3 regions of the Rhizobium sp. X9 genome follow, and region 2 is predicted to be linked to each of the others. Evidence: predicted binding sites of a transcription regulator. Region 2 holds the regulator's gene; each other region holds the start of a gene.
What was found. Region 2 encodes LexA, which represses DNA repair genes until DNA is damaged. Its sites were predicted from a motif close to TGTTCNNNNTGTGTTCNG; they were not measured.

Region 1: a site for LexA is predicted at 1,960-1,977, ahead of dnaE (DNA polymerase III subunit alpha). Genes of this name have one in related genera too.
Region 3: a site for LexA is predicted at 4,246-4,263, ahead of ruvC (crossover junction endodeoxyribonuclease RuvC). Genes of this name have one in related genera too.

Annotation. Positions count from the first base shown of each region.
Region 1 covers NZ_CP071311.1:1,048,545-1,054,233, forward strand. The annotation lists gene JZY08_RS05120 (lipoprotein-releasing ABC transporter permease subunit) at 1-1,005, shown strand, start outside; gene JZY08_RS05125 (ABC transporter ATP-binding protein) at 1,021-1,704, shown strand; gene dnaE (DNA polymerase III subunit alpha) at 2,190-5,689, shown strand, end outside.
Region 2 covers NZ_CP071311.1:1,153,353-1,159,041, reverse strand. The annotation lists gene kdsA (3-deoxy-8-phosphooctulonate synthase) at 1-603, opposite strand, end outside; gene JZY08_RS05620 (VOC family protein) at 603-1,484, opposite strand; gene lexA (transcriptional repressor LexA) at 1,695-2,417, shown strand; gene JZY08_RS05610 (glutathione S-transferase family protein) at 2,859-3,536, shown strand; gene JZY08_RS05605 (ComEC/Rec2 family competence protein) at 3,554-5,689, opposite strand, start outside.
Region 3 covers NZ_CP071312.1:881,892-887,580, reverse strand. The annotation lists gene JZY08_RS19000 (YebC/PmpR family DNA-binding transcriptional regulator) at 1-555, shown strand, start outside; gene JZY08_RS18995 (LLM class flavin-dependent oxidoreductase) at 614-1,615, opposite strand; gene JZY08_RS18990 (methyl-accepting chemotaxis protein) at 1,747-4,056, opposite strand; gene ruvC (crossover junction endodeoxyribonuclease RuvC) at 4,305-4,817, shown strand; gene ruvA (Holliday junction branch migration protein RuvA) at 4,849-5,466, shown strand; gene ruvB (Holliday junction branch migration DNA helicase RuvB) at 5,592-5,689, shown strand, end outside.

The DNA.
Region 1 (5,689 bases), 100 kb from region 2:
GCGAAGAAATTCGCCGCCGTTCCGGGTGTCAACATGGCCCTGCCGCTGGTGGAAGGCCAGACCCTGGCCTCCGGTCGCGGCGGTGCAGGCTCCGGCGCGCTGGTGCGCGGTGTGCGTCAGGACGATATCGACAAGATCAAGGAAGTCTCCACCAACATCAAGACCGGCGACCTCGTTGGCTTCATGGCGGGAGACGGCGTTCTGGTCGGCTCGCGGCTCGCCGCCCAGCTTGGCGTGACGGCGGGCGACGATATCACCCTCATTTCGCCGGAAGGCGATGTGACGCCGATGGGTGTCAATCCACGCGTCAAATCCTACAAGATATCGGGCGTCTTCGAGATTGGCATGTCGGAATATGACGCCTCGATGATCTATATGCCCTTGTCGGAAGCCCAGCTTTATTTCAATGCCGACGGTATCGTGCAGTCCATCGAGCTTTACGTCAGCCGTCCCGACGATGTCGACGGAATCCGGCCGCTGGTGGAGCAGGCGGCCGAACGGCAGATCTATATCACCGACTGGAGACAGCGAAACCAGACCTTCTTCTCCGCCCTGCAGGTGGAAAGAAACGTCATGTTCATGATCCTCACCCTCATCGTTCTGGTGGCGGCGCTCAACATCATTTCCGGCCTCATCATGCTGGTGAAGGACAAGGGCAGCGATATCGCGATTCTCCGCACCATGGGCGCCAGTTCCGGCGCGGTCATGCGCATCTTCTTCATGACCGGGGCGGCAATCGGCACGGTCGGCACCTTCGCGGGCGTGGCGCTCGGCGTCATCGTCTGCCTCAACGTGGAATCCATCCGGCAATTCTTCTCCTGGATATCAGGCACGGTATTGTTCGATCCGCAGCTCTATTTCCTGAGCCAGCTGCCGGCTGAAATGGATTTGAGCGAGACCATCACCGTTGTCATCATGGCGCTGACGCTTTCTTTCCTGGCAACGATCTTTCCGGCATGGCGGGCTTCCAAGCTCGATCCGGTGCAGGCCCTGCGTTACGAATAAGGACCGCTTCGCAATATGGCAAAAAAAACAGTGCTGCGGCTTACCGGCGTCGAGAGGACTTATGGTCAGGGCGAGACGTCGCTTTCCATTCTGCGCAAGGCCGATTTTGAACTGAAGAGCGGCGAGATGGTGGCACTTGTCGCCCCCTCGGGAACCGGCAAATCCACGCTGCTGCATCTGGCGGGGCTTCTGGAACATCCCGATGCCGGCGAGGTCTTCATCAACGGTGCGCCCTGCAATGGGCTGGGCGACGAAACCCGCACGGCGATCCGCCGCAGCGACATCGGTTTCGTCTACCAGTTCCATCACCTGCTGCCGGAATTCTCGGCGGTGGAGAATGTGATGATGCCGCAGCTCATCGCCGGCTTGACGCAGGCTGAGGCCCGCAAGCGCGCCAGCGCGCTGCTCGACTACATGCGCGTCGGCCATCGCGGCGAACATCGCCCGGCGGAACTTTCCGGCGGTGAACAACAGCGTGTGGCCATTGCGCGCGCAGTCGCCAATGCACCGCTCCTGCTGCTTGCCGACGAGCCGACCGGCAACCTCGACCCCGAGACCGCGCATTATGTGTTCGATGCGCTGGAAGCGCTGGTGCGCCAGTCCGGTCTTGCAGCACTGATCGCCACCCATAATCACGATCTTGCCAACCGCATGGACCGTCGCGTGACGCTCGCCGAAGGGAAGATCGTCGATTTCTGATCGTCACTGCATAGGGCGATCATTGCGACGCCCGGTGCGATCCGTACCGAACCGGTGAGTCTCTTCACCCTGCGTCGGCCAGACTGTCGCTCGCTCTTCCACAACTGAATTTTTCCGAACCCGGAGGTGTTTTTTGCCTCCGGGTTTTTTGCTTTGGAGTCAGGGACTTGCCGACAACGCCAACGGAACCGCGGCCGATTCTCTCGCGTTAGCAAGAGGAACATCAGCAGAACCCTGTTGACAATGGAACGAAATGAGAACAAACTTGGAACATAACGAGTAAGGAGAGACCAATGACTGATTTCATCCGTGACGTTGCCGCTTTCGCTTCCATCGCTGTCTTCGTTGCCAGCTTTTCGGTGATCCTCACTGCCCTGTGAAGGACGCACCGGCGCAGAAGCCTGTATAGAGGCCGCAAGGCTGTGGACTTTGAGCGCCGGAAATCGGAAAATCGTCCCCTCGATTCAGAATGACAGGACGATGTTATGGGCGATACGGTTGTGCGTGGAGAAAACTCTGACGGAACGCTGAAAACGCCGGGTTTCGTCCATCTGCGGGTCCATTCCGCTTACTCCCTGCTTGAGGGGGCGCTACCCCTCAAGAAAATCATGTCCAAGGCCGTCGCGGACGGGCAGCCGGCCATTGCCATTACCGACACCAACAATCTTTTCGTTGCCCTGGAATTTTCCGAAAAGGCGCGCGATGAAGGTTTGCAGCCGATCATCGGCTGCCAGGTATCGATCGACATGCAGGATGCGGCGGATGATCGCCGCAACCATAACAGCCACCTCGCAAAACTTCCCGCCATCGTGCTTCTGGCGGCCGATGCTGAAGGTTACGAGCGGCTGGTGGATCTGATCAGCCGCGCTTATCTGGAAGGTGAGAGCGGCGGCCAGTCCGTGCACATTACCCGTGCGTGGCTGGAGGAGGCCTCCAATGCCGGTTTGATCGTGCTGACGGGCGCCTCGGGTGGTCCTGTTGATATGGCCCTGAAGGAAGGGCATGCATCCCAGGCAAAAGAACGTCTGATAACGCTGAAGTCGCTCTTCGGTGCCAGGCTTTACATCGAATTGCAGCGCCAGTCCGGTTATGACCGCGCCCATGAGCGGCGTATGATCGGGCTTGCTTACGAACACGATATTCCGCTTGTCGCCACCAATGAGGCGTTCTTTCCTTCAAAGGCCGATTACGAGGCGCATGATGCGTTGATGGCGGTGGCGCATAACGCCATCGTTTCCGATGACAGCCGGTTTCGCCTGACCCCCGACCATTATCTGAAAAGCCGCGAGGAAATGACGGCGCTGTTTGCCGACATTCCCGAGGCGCTGGAAAACACCATCGAGATTGCGCTCCGCTGCTCCTACGTGCTGAAAAAACGCGGGCCGATCCTGCCGCGTTTCACCGGCGCCAGCGACGATCCGGAGGCTGCGGAGCACGCCGAAACCGAGGAGTTGCGTCGACAGGCTGTCGAGGGGCTGGATCAGCGGCTCGCCGCGCTCGGCATGTCGCCCGGCTATACGGAGCAGGATTATCGCGAGAGACTGGATTTCGAGCTCGGCGTCATCTCGCGCATGAAATTCCCCGGTTACTTCCTCATCGTTGCCGACTTCATCAAATGGGCCAAGCAGCAGGATATTCCGGTCGGCCCCGGCCGCGGTTCGGGTGCCGGCTCGCTCGTTGCCTATGCACTCACCATCACCGACGTCGATCCCCTGCGCTTCTCGCTGCTGTTCGAACGCTTCCTCAATCCCGAACGCGTATCGATGCCCGACTTCGATATCGACTTCTGCCAGGATCGCCGCGAAGAGGTGATCCGTTACGTGCAGCGCAAATATGGCCGCGAGCAGGTGGCGCAGATCATCACCTTCGGTTCGCTGCAGGCGCGTGCGGCTTTGCGCGACGTTGGCCGCGTGCTGGAAATGCCCTATGGGCAGGTGGACAAGATCTGCAAACTCGTGCCCAACAACCCGGCCAATCCGACACCCTTGTCGAAAGCCATCGAGGAAGAACCGCGTCTGCAGGAAGAAGCGGACAAGGAACCGGTCGTCGCCCGTCTGCTTGATATCGCCCAGAAGATCGAAGGGCTTTACCGGCACGCATCCACCCATGCCGCCGGTATCGTCATCGGAGACCGGCCGCTATCGAAGCTCGTGCCGATGTATCGCGATCCGCGCTCCGACATGCCGGTCACCCAGTTCAACATGAAATGGGTGGAAAGCGCCGGCCTCGTCAAATTCGACTTCCTCGGCCTGAAGACGCTGACGGTGCTGAAGGTGGCCGTCGATTTTGTTGCCAAGCGCGGCATCAAGGTCGATCTTGCCGCAATTCCGCTGGATGACGCAAAAACCTACGAGATGTTGTCGCGCGGGGAGACCATCGGCGTGTTCCAGGTGGAAAGTGCCGGCATGCGCAAGGCGCTGATCGGCATGCGCCCGGACTGCATCGAGGATATCATCGCGCTGGTGGCGCTCTATCGTCCGGGACCGATGGAGAATATCCCGGTCTATAATGCCCGCAAGCATGGCGAGGAGGAGCTGGAGTCCATCCATCCAACCATCGACCATCTCTTGAAGGAAACGCAGGGCGTTATCGTCTATCAGGAACAGGTGATGCAGATCGCCCAGGTTCTCTCCGGTTACTCGCTCGGCGAGGCCGATCTTCTGCGCCGCGCCATGGGCAAGAAGATCAAGGAGGAGATGGACAAGCAGCGCGAACGTTTCGTTGATGGCGCCATCAAGAACGGCGTGTCGAAGCCGCAGGCCGACACCATCTTCGACCTTCTGGCGAAATTCGCCAATTACGGCTTCAACAAGAGCCACGCAGCCGCCTACGCCATCGTTTCCTATCAGACCGCCTATATGAAGGCGCATTATCCGGTGGAGTTCCTGGCGGCCTCCATGACGCTTGATATGGCGAATACGGATAAGCTCAACGATTTCCGGCAGGATGCCGGCCGCCTCGGCATCGAGATCGTCGCACCTTCCGTGCAAACCTCCTTCCGCCAGTTCGAGACGGGCGAAAACCGCATCTATTATTCGCTGGCCGCCATCAAGGGCGTGGGCGAGGGGGCGGTGGAGCACATCGTCACTGTTCGCGGCGACAAGCCGTTTACGAGCCTTGAGGATTTCTGCCTGCGGATCGATCCGAAGCAGATCAACCGGCGTGTGTTGGAAAGCCTCATCAATGCCGGCGGTTTCGATTGTTTCGGTCGCGACCGTGCCGAGATGATCGGCGGTCTGGACCGGATCATCGGTTATTCGCAGCGCGCGCAGGAAAGCCGTGTCACCGGCCAGTCGGACATGTTCGGCTCAGGCGGCGCAAGCGGTCCGGAAAAGCTCGTGCTGCCCGCCTTCCAGCCCTGGCTCGCTTCGGAAAAGCTGCTGCGCGAATATCAGGTACTCGGCTTTTACCTCACCGCCCATCCGCTCGATACCTATCGGCCGGTCCTGGAGAAATTGCGGGTACAGAATTTCGCCGATTTTTCAGCGGCGGTGAAGCAGGGCGCAACCGCCGGGCGTCTGGCCGGCACGGTCACGGGCAAGCAGGAGCGCAAGACCCGCACCGGCAACAAGATGGGAATCGTCACCTTCTCGGATGCGTCAGGGCAGTATGAGGCTGTGCTGTTTTCCGAAGGGCTCGGCCAGTTCCGTGATCTGCTAGAAGTGGGCAAATCGCTGGTCATCACTGTTCAGGCCGAAGAACGCCCGGAAGGCATCGGTCTTCGCATCCAGACGGCGCAATCGCTGGAGGAGAAATCCGTGCAGATGCAGAAGGCTCTGCGCGTTTACGTGCGCGATTCTGGCCCGCTGAAAACCGTCGCCCGGCACCTCAACACGAAGGGTGACGGATCAGTCTATTTTATCGTCATCAAGGATGAAGGCAGTCGCGAGATCGAGGTGGAACTGACGGAGAAATACCGCATTTCGCCGGAAATCGCCGCAGCACTTCGCTCCGCTCCCGGCATTGTTGATGTCGAGCTGGTGTG
Region 2 (5,689 bases):
GACCGGCGCGCCAAGCGATGCCATGATCGGCAGCGAGCGCATGTCGGAAACCAGCGTGTTGTATCCGAAGGACGCACCGCGCTCGCACAGGAGTACATTCGGATTGCCGCTCTCATTGAGCTTGGCAAGCACGTTCTTCATGTCCCAGGGCGCCAGGAACTGGCCCTTCTTGACGTTGATGACGCGGCCGGTCCTGGCGGCGGCGACGAGAAGATCGGTCTGGCGGCTGAGAAAGGCCGGGATCTGCAGCACGTCCACCACTTCGGACACGATGGCGCATTGCTCTTCGGTGTGAATGTCGGTCAGAACCGGAAAGCCGAATTCCTTCTTGAGATCGGCGAAAACCTGCATCGCGCTCTCAAGGCCGATGCCGCGTTTGCCGGAAAGCGAGGTGCGGTTCGCCTTGTCGAAAGAGGATTTGTAGACAAGCCCTATTCCCAGCTTGTCGCAAAGCTCCTTCAGGACACCGGCGATCATGAAGGCATGGTCCCGGCTTTCCATCTGGCAGGGGCCGGCAATCAGCGAAAACCGCTCAGAATTGGAGAAGAAAACCTTGCTGGCGCCATCGCCGGCGGTGACTTTGAGATTGTTCGTAACGCTCATCATTTTTCCTCGAAGGCGAATGTTACGCCCTGACCGGGTGCCGCGGGCACCACCAGGCGGCCGCCCGCTTTTGCGCAGGACACGCCATTAGCAGCAAGCACCGCTTCTGTCACGGCAAGATCGTGTGACAGAAAGACGATGCCCGCGCCGCGCAATCCGCCGTCGCTCCAATCCGAAGCACTCACGGCATGCCCGCCGAAAGCCGGTTTTCCGGTCAATCTGATGTGCGCATTGCCGGTCACGAAAACCATATCACCATCCGGAGATATCGTGCCTTCACAGCCAAACACCGTTTCGATCAGGCGCGCCGCCTTTGCATCGCCGCCGGAAAACAGAACTATTTCGCTGAGGCCAGAGACCCCGTTGGCATGACGCTCCAGCGCCGTGCGGTCGCCCGGCAGGGCCTGTAGCCGCTGGCAACTGAACAAAAAGAAATCCGCAGCCGATCCGCTCGCCGCAAAAGCAAGCCGAAACGCCGCTTCACCCTGCGAACCGTCCGGCATCCGGAGAGGCCGCGAAAACTCGAAGACATCGCCTGCCGAGAGGCCTGAGATCGCAAACCTGTCATGATCGCCAAAGGCATCATCGGTTCGGGCCACGAGCGCCGAAAAACCCTCCTGTCTATCACGCTGCCGGAAGGCCTGATCCCTGCCGGTGAACACATCCCCCTTCTCCACCGAGGCATTATATTTAGCCGGATTAGAAATCGCGAGCGGTTCCAGATAGGTTCCGTCAGCGAAAAAAACACAGGCGTTCTGCGTGCCGAAGGGATGAAGAGCCTCCGGTGCAACCGTGAAACCGAGAGCGCCAACGCGCTTTTCAGCGATTCCGAGAGCCTGCACGGGCAGAACGAGATGATCGACGCTTGCGGGTTTCGTCATTATTTTTTCCTGCTGGCGGCGTAGTCAGTCCCAGGCCGCAATGGTTCGGACCGAAGAAAAGCACAAATGCGGGCAATGAGGCAAATCATCAAAACAACAGATAGCTGCTTCACGAAATTTTAGGGGATTGCAGAACACATATGGAACATATAGTGTTCGTTCTGTATTTGTTTCGCGACTTCCACTACGATTCTCAAGGGTGTTTTCCTCATGCTCACGCGCAAACAGCAGGAATTGCTTCTCTTCATTCATGAACGAATGAAAGAGTCCGGCGTGCCGCCCTCCTTCGATGAAATGAAGGACGCACTCGATCTTGCCTCGAAATCCGGCATCCACCGGCTGATCACCGCCCTCGAAGAGCGCGGATTTATTCGCCGGCTACCTAATAGGGCGAGGGCGCTGGAAGTCATCAAGCTGCCTGAGGCCTATACGCCCGGAGCAAGGCCGCAGCGCGGCTTTTCGCCGAGCGTCATCGAAGGCAGTCTCGGCAAACCGAAGGCGCCGGAACCCGCCCCTGCCCCCAAGGCGCCTGCCAATGATTTCGGCGGGGCTGTCACCGTGCCGGTCATGGGCCGCATCGCCGCCGGCGTGCCGATTTCCGCCATCCAGAACAACACCCATGATGTTGCCGTGCCGGTGGACATGTTGGGCACCGGCGAACATTACGCGCTTGAGGTCAAGGGCGATTCGATGATCGAGGCCGGCATTTTCGACGGCGATACCGTCATCATCCGCAACGGCAACACCGCCAATCCGGGCGATATCGTCGTGGCGCTGGTGGATGACGAGGAAGCAACACTGAAGCGCTTCCGCCGCAAGGGCGCATCCATCGCGCTGGAGGCAGCAAACCCAGCCTATGAAACCCGCATCTTCGGGCCGGACCGGGTTAAGATTCAGGGCAAGCTGGTTGGGCTGATCCGCCGCTATCATTGATCATAAGGGACCGGACGTGGTTCAGTTTTCAGCAGGCGTCATCGGAAGGTGACGTCTGTTGCATAAGTGTGAAGGCTGGTCCGGAGCAGGCCATGATTTTGCGGTAGGAAGCGATACTCTGCGACCTTCAGGATCGACGCCTTTTAGAAACTGATCCAATTTTCATACCGATATTTCCGTCTATATAGCGAAGCGATGCATGTGCCGTTGACCGCGATCAGCGCCAGAACTTCTGCCAAAGTTTTTGCAAGATTGAATTTTCGCCATCGCGTCACGTGACGAATTTCCGCCGTCTCCAAGTGGTGATATTGACGGGGTGCTGCCGTCCATGCCTGCGCCCTGCCATTCATCAATACGGCTTATGGGAGCCATGGATTATTTTCGATATTCCGTGGACGTCCGGCAGGTGTAGAAATGCGCGTCATATCCGGGAGATACGCCATGTACGATCTTTATGTAGCCAACAAGAACTATTCTTCCTGGTCGTTGCGGCCGTGGGTGTTGATGCGCACGCTTGGTATCGCCTTCGATGAAAAACTGGTTCCGTTCGGTGAAGGCGTGTCCTTTGCCTCGTTTTCACCAACCGGCAAGGTTCCCTGCCTCGTCGATGAAGGCTTCAAGGTATGGGAAACGCTTTCGATTGCGGAATATCTTGCCGAAAGACATCAGGGCGTCTGGGCAAGCGACAAGCAGGCAAGAGCCTGGTCACGCTCGGCGGCCAGTGAGATGCATGCGGGCTTCTCCTCGCTGCGTAATCTCTACCCCATGTCTGTCGGCATAAGGGTAAAGCCGAAAGGTGGCGATGCCGGACTTGCGGCCGATATCAAACGCATCGATGCGCTCTGGAGCGAAGGCCTTGCGAAATTTGGCGGACCATATCTCGCCGGCGCTAAATTCACGGCGGTCGACGCCTTCTTCTGCCCGGTCGCATTCCGGTTCCAGACCTACGGCGCGGATCTTTCGCCCGCAGCGAAGAGCTATTACGAAAGGCTGCTCGCCCTGCCCGCCATGCGTGAATGGTATGAGGCCGGTTTGAAGGAGACCTGGCGCGACACGGCGCATGAAGAGGAAATCGGCGGGATCGGCCAATTGACCGAGGATCTGCGCGCCAAGGCCTGATGAACCAAGCTGGCGGCTCATTCTGACGCCGCCAGCAGCCTGTTGACGGCGTCCGGCACCTCGTGATCAAAACGGCCGCTTTTCCAGTCGTAATAACGATGTTCGCTCCACGGCCTGTCCGTTCCGGAGATTGCGGCGCGCAGCCGCCCCACCACCCCTGCCTGGTCCATATTGGCAAAGTCTATTTCCAACGAGCCGATACGTCGCAGTATGTTGCGATTGAGCAGGAGCGCGCCGGAACGGCACTGTGAGAAAGAGGTTCTGCGGGAAACAACAACGATATCGGCGATATCGCAGGCTGTTCCGGCAAAGCGGCCGTCTTCCAGAACGATGATCCACTCGCCGCTGCCGGCGCGCGCTGCGCACCACACGCCTTTCCTGCAGGTAAAAACACCAGTCTCGGCATCTCTCAGTGCAACGGTCATCTCCCTTGTCACCGCCGCGACCTCTTTAGGCGCCAGCTTCGTTTTGGGGCCCAAGACGGCATTGCTCACGATTGCCTCCGCCGCCAGAACGACCGGTGGCACGGGTTTTTCCGGCAGCAACAGCGCTCTCTGCCACTGGCCATAAACAAAGTCCGGTGGCCGCGCTTTGGTCGTGAAGACCTTGCCATCCTCCACCATCGCCACCAGCTCGCCGTCCTCGTGCACCAGCAAATCCGGCGGATCGCGGGAGGTTGTTGCCGCCGACAGGGCGAAAGCGAAAAGCAGAACCGGGATACCGAGAAGGGCCAGCCGGCTGCGCAACAAAGTCAGCAACAGGAAACCCAGCGAGGCAATACCGATGAACCAGCCATGCGGGCGGCCCGTCGCCGCGCTGCCGTCCCACGACGCCACCTCATTGGCAACCTCGATGACGAGAGCCATACCATACCCCATTATCTTCAGGAACGGCGCATCGAGCCCGAAGGGCATCAGCAGCATGGCGAGAAGGCCGAATGGCATGACGATCAAAGACATGAGCGGCATGGCAGCCAGATTGGCGAAAAGTCCATAGGTGGTGACACGGTGAAAATGTTCAGCCGAATAGATCGCCGTCGAAAGGCCGCCGATAAGGGACGTCGTGACAACACCGCCGATGACCGCGCCCACCGTTCCCGCCACCGTCATCCATGCAGGTTTGCGCCCGATGAACAGACGGTCGCGATCAATGCGCCAGCGGCTCCAGGCGGCATAGGCAGAAACAAGCGCTATGGTGGCTGCAAATGACATCTGGAAACTCGGCCCCATGATTTCCGATGGCGAGAAAGCCAGAATGACCAGAGCGGAAAGGGCAACATTTCTCAGGCTGAGAGACGGCTGGTCGAAAAGAACTGCGATCAGCATCACCGACATCATCAACCATGCGCGTTCGGCGGAGACGGCAAAACCGGAAATGAGGTAATAGGCGAGTGTCATCAGCAGTGCTGCAAAGGCCGCGATCTTCTTGACCGGCCAGCGCTGTGCAAAGCCCGGAAACAGGCTGAAGGCCAATCTCAGGCCAACGAAGAAAATGCCTGACGCCAGCGCCATGTTGAGCCCGGATATCGCAACGATATGGGCAAGGCCGGAGAGCCGCAGCGCCTCCATCGTCTCCGCCGATATTGCCTGTCTCTCATCGGTGACGATGGAGGCGGCGAAGGCGCCGGCATCATCGCCGATGGTTAAGCGTATGCGCTCGGCAATCGCGCTGCGAAGTCCGTAAAGCCACATATCGGCCCGTTCGAGCCAGCCAGTTTCGGCCTTGACGTCACCCGCGAGTGGCGGAAGCGTTTGTGGCGGTTTGTAGAAGAAACCGGTCGCCCCTACTCCTTTGAAATAGGAGGCGAAGGCGAAGTCGTTCAGTCCCGGCAAGGCCGGGCCGGATGGCGGCGAAAGGCGCACCTTGCCGCGAATGGTGGCGCCAAGTGCCGCCGGTTGCCCGCCGCCGCGTGAAAGCACCGAAATCGTCTGTGGCGGACGTGACAATGTCGGCGCTTCCGTCGCCGTCAGCCGAACCACATATCGCCAGGAGCCGCGCGCATCAACCTCCCGGCGCGCAACCGTACCGGTGATGGTGGTGGTGACGGGCGTGTCCAGCACCACCGTTCCCGCCCGCCGGGTCTCAAAATCGGCCAGAAGCATGCCGAGCAAAACAAAAGCGAAAAGGCTGCAGGCCACCGACATGAAGCCAGG
Region 3 (5,689 bases), on a different replicon from region 2:
AATATCGAGCGCGCGATCAAGAAAGCTTCCGGTGCTGACAGTGAAAACTACGATGAGGTCCGTTACGAGGGTTACGGCCCGGGTGGCGTCGCCGTCGTCGTCGAGGCCCTGACCGACAACCGTAACCGCACCGCCTCCAACGTACGCTCCATCTTCACCAAGGCTGGTGGTGCACTCGGCGAAACCGGCTCCGTTTCCTTCTCCTTCGACCGCGTTGGCGAAATCACCTACAAGGCGGAAGTGGGCGATGCCGACAAGGTCATGGAGGCGGCCATCGAAGCGGGCGCTGACGATGTCGAATCTTCCGAAGACGGCCACACCATCATCTGCGGTTTCGAAGCGATGAACGAGGTTTCCAAGGCGCTGGAAGGCGTGCTTGGCGAGGCCGAAAGCGTCAAGGCCATCTGGAAGCCACAGAACACGGTGCCGGTGGATGAAGAAAAGGCGCAGTCGCTGATGAAGCTCATCGACAATCTCGAAGACGATGACGATGTGCAGAGCGTCTATTCCAACTTCGAGGTTTCCGAAGAAATTCTCGCCAAGCTTTCCGCCTGAAGTTTCTGATCTTTTAAAAAAAGCCCCGGCAGCGTCGTCGCTCCGGGGCTTTTTTCATTCAGGCGGCTTTCCTTATGGAGGTCCGCACATCGGCGAAAATCTCCACGGAACGCAGTCGCTTTTCAATGTCGTGGATCGGCATCGAGATGATCAGCTCGTCCGCCTGTGTCTCGGCGAGGAAACCGTCGAGATGGCGGCTGATCGTTTCCGGCGAGCCGACGGCCGCGAAACGCAACGTATGTTCCACGGAGAAACGCTCCATCTCGTTCCAGTAACCGTCCATGCTGTGCACCGGCTTCGGGAACGGGGTGCGGACATTGCGGCGCAGATTGACGAATTGCTGCTGTGACGAGGTGAAGAGATGTTGCGCCTCCTCGTCCGTATCGGCACCCACGCCCATCACGCCCACCATCACATAGGGCTTGTCCAGCACCTCGGAGGGCTGGAAGCGCTCGCGATAGATATGGATCGCCTCCATCAGCATGTCAGGGGCAAAATGCGAGGCGAAGGAATAGGGCAGGCCGAGCGCTGCCGCCAGATGCGCGCTGTAGGTGCTGGAGCCGAGCAGCCAGAGAGGCACATTCGAATTCATGCCGGGCACGGCCAGGATCGCCTGATCCTGCTGCGGCGGACCGAGGTAACGCTGCAGTTCGATAATATCCTGCGGAAAGTTTTCCGCACCCGCATCGAGGTTGCGGCGCAGTGCCCTTGCCGTTCGCATGTCCGTTCCGGGCGCGCGGCCAAGACCGAGATCGACGCGGCCGGGCAGCAGTGCCGCAAGCGTGCCGAACTGCTCGGCGATGACAAGCGGGGAATGGTTGGGCAGCATGATGCCGCCAGAGCCGACACGGATATGTTTCGTCGCCGCACCCACATGGGCGATGACCAGTGATGTCGCCGCACTCGCAATACCGGGCATGCCATGGTGCTCCGCAAGCCAGATGCGGTTGTAACCATGGTCTTCAGCCTTGATCGCCATGCGGCGGGAGTTTTCAAGCGCCTCACTGACGCTCTCGCCTTCGCCAATCGGCGAAAGGTCGAGAATGGAAAAGGGGATCATCCGACGCTCCTGCAGAAATATAATCTTTGTTGCGGATGTAAGGCGCGTGTCCCGATTTACCAGTGAAGTCGCATAGAATTGATGGATGGTTCAAAAAAATTGGGGCCTCCGAAGAGGCCCCTTTCACTGTCTCAGCCCGCCCGCCGGAATCGCCGGGTTTCACGGTACTCCGCCGCGCGCCCGTCAGGGGCCAGCACGAATTGTCCGAGCCTGCCATCCATCTCGCCCGCTTCGGAGGCGAGGTTGTGGATGGCGGCCGTCGTTTCTTCCACCATGGCGGCGTTCTGCTGGGTCATGGTGTCGAGGCTTGTGACGGTGCTGTTGATTTCCGCCAGTGTATGCGCCTCCTCACGGGTGGATTCCATGATCTCCTCGATGCGGGAGCTGATGGTCTGCACGTGTTTGCCGATGCCGGTCAGCGAAGTGCCCGCCTTTTCGACCAGCACCACGCCAGCGGAAACCTCGTCGGTCGAGCGCTTCAGCAGGCTGGTGATTTCTTTTGCGGCCGCGGCCGAGCGCTGCGCCAGTTCGCGCACCTCCTGCGCCACGACGGCAAAGCCCCTGCCGGCGTCGCCCGCACGGGCGGCCTCGACACCCGCATTCAAGGCAAGCAGGTTCGTCTGGAAGGCGATTTCGTCGATGACGCCGATGATCTGGTTGATCTGGCGCGACGAGGTCTGGATCGCCTCCATGGCGGCGATGGTCTGTTCCATCACGCGGCTCGAGGCTGTCGCCTCGGTGCTGGCGTCGTGGGCGATCCTTGTCGCCTGTTCGGCGCGGTCGATCTGGTCGCGAACTGCTTCGGTGATTGCCTTGATGGCGCTTGCCGTCTCGGTGATGGAGGCAGCCTGACGTTCCGTGCGTTCCGCCAGCTGGTCCGCTCCCACCCGCATTTCTTCCGAGCCACCGCGAACGGCGGCGGAATTGCCGCCGATGGCCTGCATCGTTTCGCTGAGCCGGGCGAGCGCCGTATTGAAATTATGGCGCAGGCTTTCGAGATCCTCCGGGAAGACCGTGTCTATGCGATAGGCGAGATTGCCGTTCGCCAGCCGGTCCAGACCCTCATCCAGAGACCGCACGACCATTTGCAGCGTGCCGGCCTCGGCTTCGCGCTCCGCAAGATGCGCGCGTCGCGCCGTTTCGGCTTCCTCCCGCGTGCGCGATGCGGTCTCCTCCATCTCCCGCTGCAGGATGAGCTTTTCGCGGAAACTGCCGAGTGCCTGCGCCATGCGGCCAATCTCGTCGTTGCGGTTCTGATTGCCGATCTCGGCATCCAGCCTGCCAGCCGCCACTTCGCCGGTCAGCCCGGCAAGCTTTTCCAGCGGTGCGAACAGGCGCCGCGCGAAAAAGGCTGTCGCCGCGCACATGGCAGCCAGAACGCCAAGGCCGATCACGGCGAGCGTGCCGGCAATCGAGATGGAGCCCGCATTCAACTCGCTGCGCAACATGCTTTCGACGGCGAGATATTGTTCTCCGGCAAACGAGAAGGGGCGGGCATAGGCATTGGCCTCGCCATCCGGGCGGTCGATCTTGGCAATCGTCATGCCGGCCGCATTCGATGCCTGTCCATGGAAGCCGTAGATTGCCGGATCGAGGCTGATGAGCCTGTCGCCTTCCACGCCGATCACCTTGCCATCGGCAGAGATGATTGCGGATTGCTCTGAACTACCGGCGGCGACGCCTTTCGCGAGTATCTGGCTGAAGACCTCCTGCTTGACCCGGAAGAGGAGGATGCCCTTGAACGCGCCGAATTTGACAACCGGAATGCCATAATAAATGCCGGCCTCGTTCGTTGCTGCGTCGATCCGCAGACCGGAGAAACTCGTCTGCGCCACGTCGTTCACGGCTTTTTCGGCGTTGGCAGCTCCGCGGGTAAATGCAGCGCCAAGTCCACTTTCCGCCCAGGCGCCGCCCGTGACGGTTTCCCCGAAGGCCGGTCCTTTCAGATAGGAGTAATAGACCGTGCCGGCGGGATCGATGAAGAGAACATCGCTGAAGGGTGTTCCCTGCAGATAACCGCCGATATCCGTCTGGGTTTTCTCGTGGGTGGAATAATAAAAGCCGCTCGGATTTTCGGGCTTGATCAGCTTTTCCCTGTCGGTGAAGGGGTTCTCCTTGACGAAGACGCGCTGCAGTTCCGCCTTGGCGTCACCGGAGCTCTTCTGGACGGTGCCCCAGCCGCTGCGCATGGAAACGACTGCCATTTGCAGGGATTCGATCTTGGCGATGGAATCCGCCTGTGTCTTCAGCTGTTCAAGACGTTCCTGAAGCATGTCGCCACGGAAGACGAGAATGCTCTCCATGGATTTCGACGCCTGCTCTTCGAGAACGCTGCTGCTGCTTTGATAGCCAAGAAGTGTCAGAGCCCCGGTCGAGATCGCCATCAGCGCAAGGAAAATCACCAGCACTTTGGTGGATATGGAATGAAAACGGTTCAGCATGGCCGTTGCAGCCCCCAATGCCGGATCAGTTCCCGCGCCAAGCATGAATGGCGCCACCGGATGACTGATATGGCTTGAATATTATGCTGCGGATCATCATGTCCGCAGCTCCCCTTTTTTGATTTTGTGCGGGAACAATGCGGTACGCGGTTTAAGCAGAGGTAAATGCTGCACCGCAAATTTGATGAATGTTGTCGTTTTGTTCACTTATCGCTGGCAGGGTCGCAGCCGGAAAGATAAGGTAACTCATGCAAAAGACGATTCGAATCATCGGCATCGACCCCGGATTGCGGCGCACCGGATGGGGTGTCATCGAAACCCTCGGCAACAGCCTTCGGTTTGTCGCCTCCGGCACGGTGACATCGGATGGCGATATGGATCTCGCCTCCCGCCTGTGCCAGCTGCATGACGGGCTGGCCGATATCGTGCACAGCCATCAGCCCGACGAGGCAGCGGTGGAGCAGACCTTTGTCAACAAGGATGCGGTGGCCACGCTGAAACTCGGTCAGGCGCGTGGCATCGCCATGCTGGTTCCGGCACGGGCAGGATTGCCTGTTTTCGAATATGCACCGAATGCGGTCAAGAAAGCCGTCATCGGCGTCGGGCACGGCGAAAAGCAGCAAATTCACATGATGCTGAAAATCCTGATGCCGAAGGCCGAATTCAAGGGTAACGATGCGGCGGACGCGCTCGCAATCGCCATCTGCCACGCGCATAATCGCGGTGGCGACAGAATGGCGCGGCTTTTGGCGGCCGGTTGAATATTTGAAGTCTCATTGAGCGGGCGGCATCATGATCGGAAAACTTAAAGGCAGCATCGAAGAAATCGGTGCGGATTATGTGCTGGTGGATGTGCACGGCGTTTGTTACGTCGCCTATTGCTCGGCGCGCACGCTTTCGAAAATCGGCTCTGCCGGAGAAGCGGTGGTGCTCTTCATCGAAACCTATGTGCGTGAGGACCAGCTTAAGCTCTTTGGCTTTTTGTCGGCGCTTGAGCGGGAATGGTTCAATCTGCTGCAGAGCGTGCAGGGGGTCGGCTCGAAAGTGGCCTTGGCTGTCCTTTCCACCTTGTCGCCCTCCGAGCTGGCCAATGCCATTGCACTTCAGGACAAGGTGATGATTTCGCGTGCGCCCGGTGTGGGGCCAAAGGTGGCGGTGCGCCTCGTAACCGAGCTTCGCAACAAGGCGCCTGCCCTTGCGGGAGAGGCCTCCGCCTCGATAGGATTGAAGCAGGAGCTTGGCGAAGGCGTCGCATCCGCGCCTGTGGCGGATGCTGTTTCCGCACTCACCAATCTCGGCTATTCACGCGATCAGGCGGCCAGCGCAGTTGCTGCCGCATTGAAGAATGGCGGGGAGGGCGGCGACAGCGCCAAGCTCATCCGTCTCGGCCTGAAGGAGCTTTCACGATAGGCTGAACGCAGTACACATGCTGTTCGGGCGCGAATTGAATTTCGTGAAGCGCCTTGACGCGACAGTCATGATATAGCGGCGAAGACCATCTCATGAATTCGGTTTAGAACAATGGAATGCCCTGAATGAGCGATGCGGACAGACTGATTTCTGCGGACAAGCGCGGTGAGGATATCGACACCACCATGCGTCCACAGTCGCTGGACGATTTTACCGGCCAGGC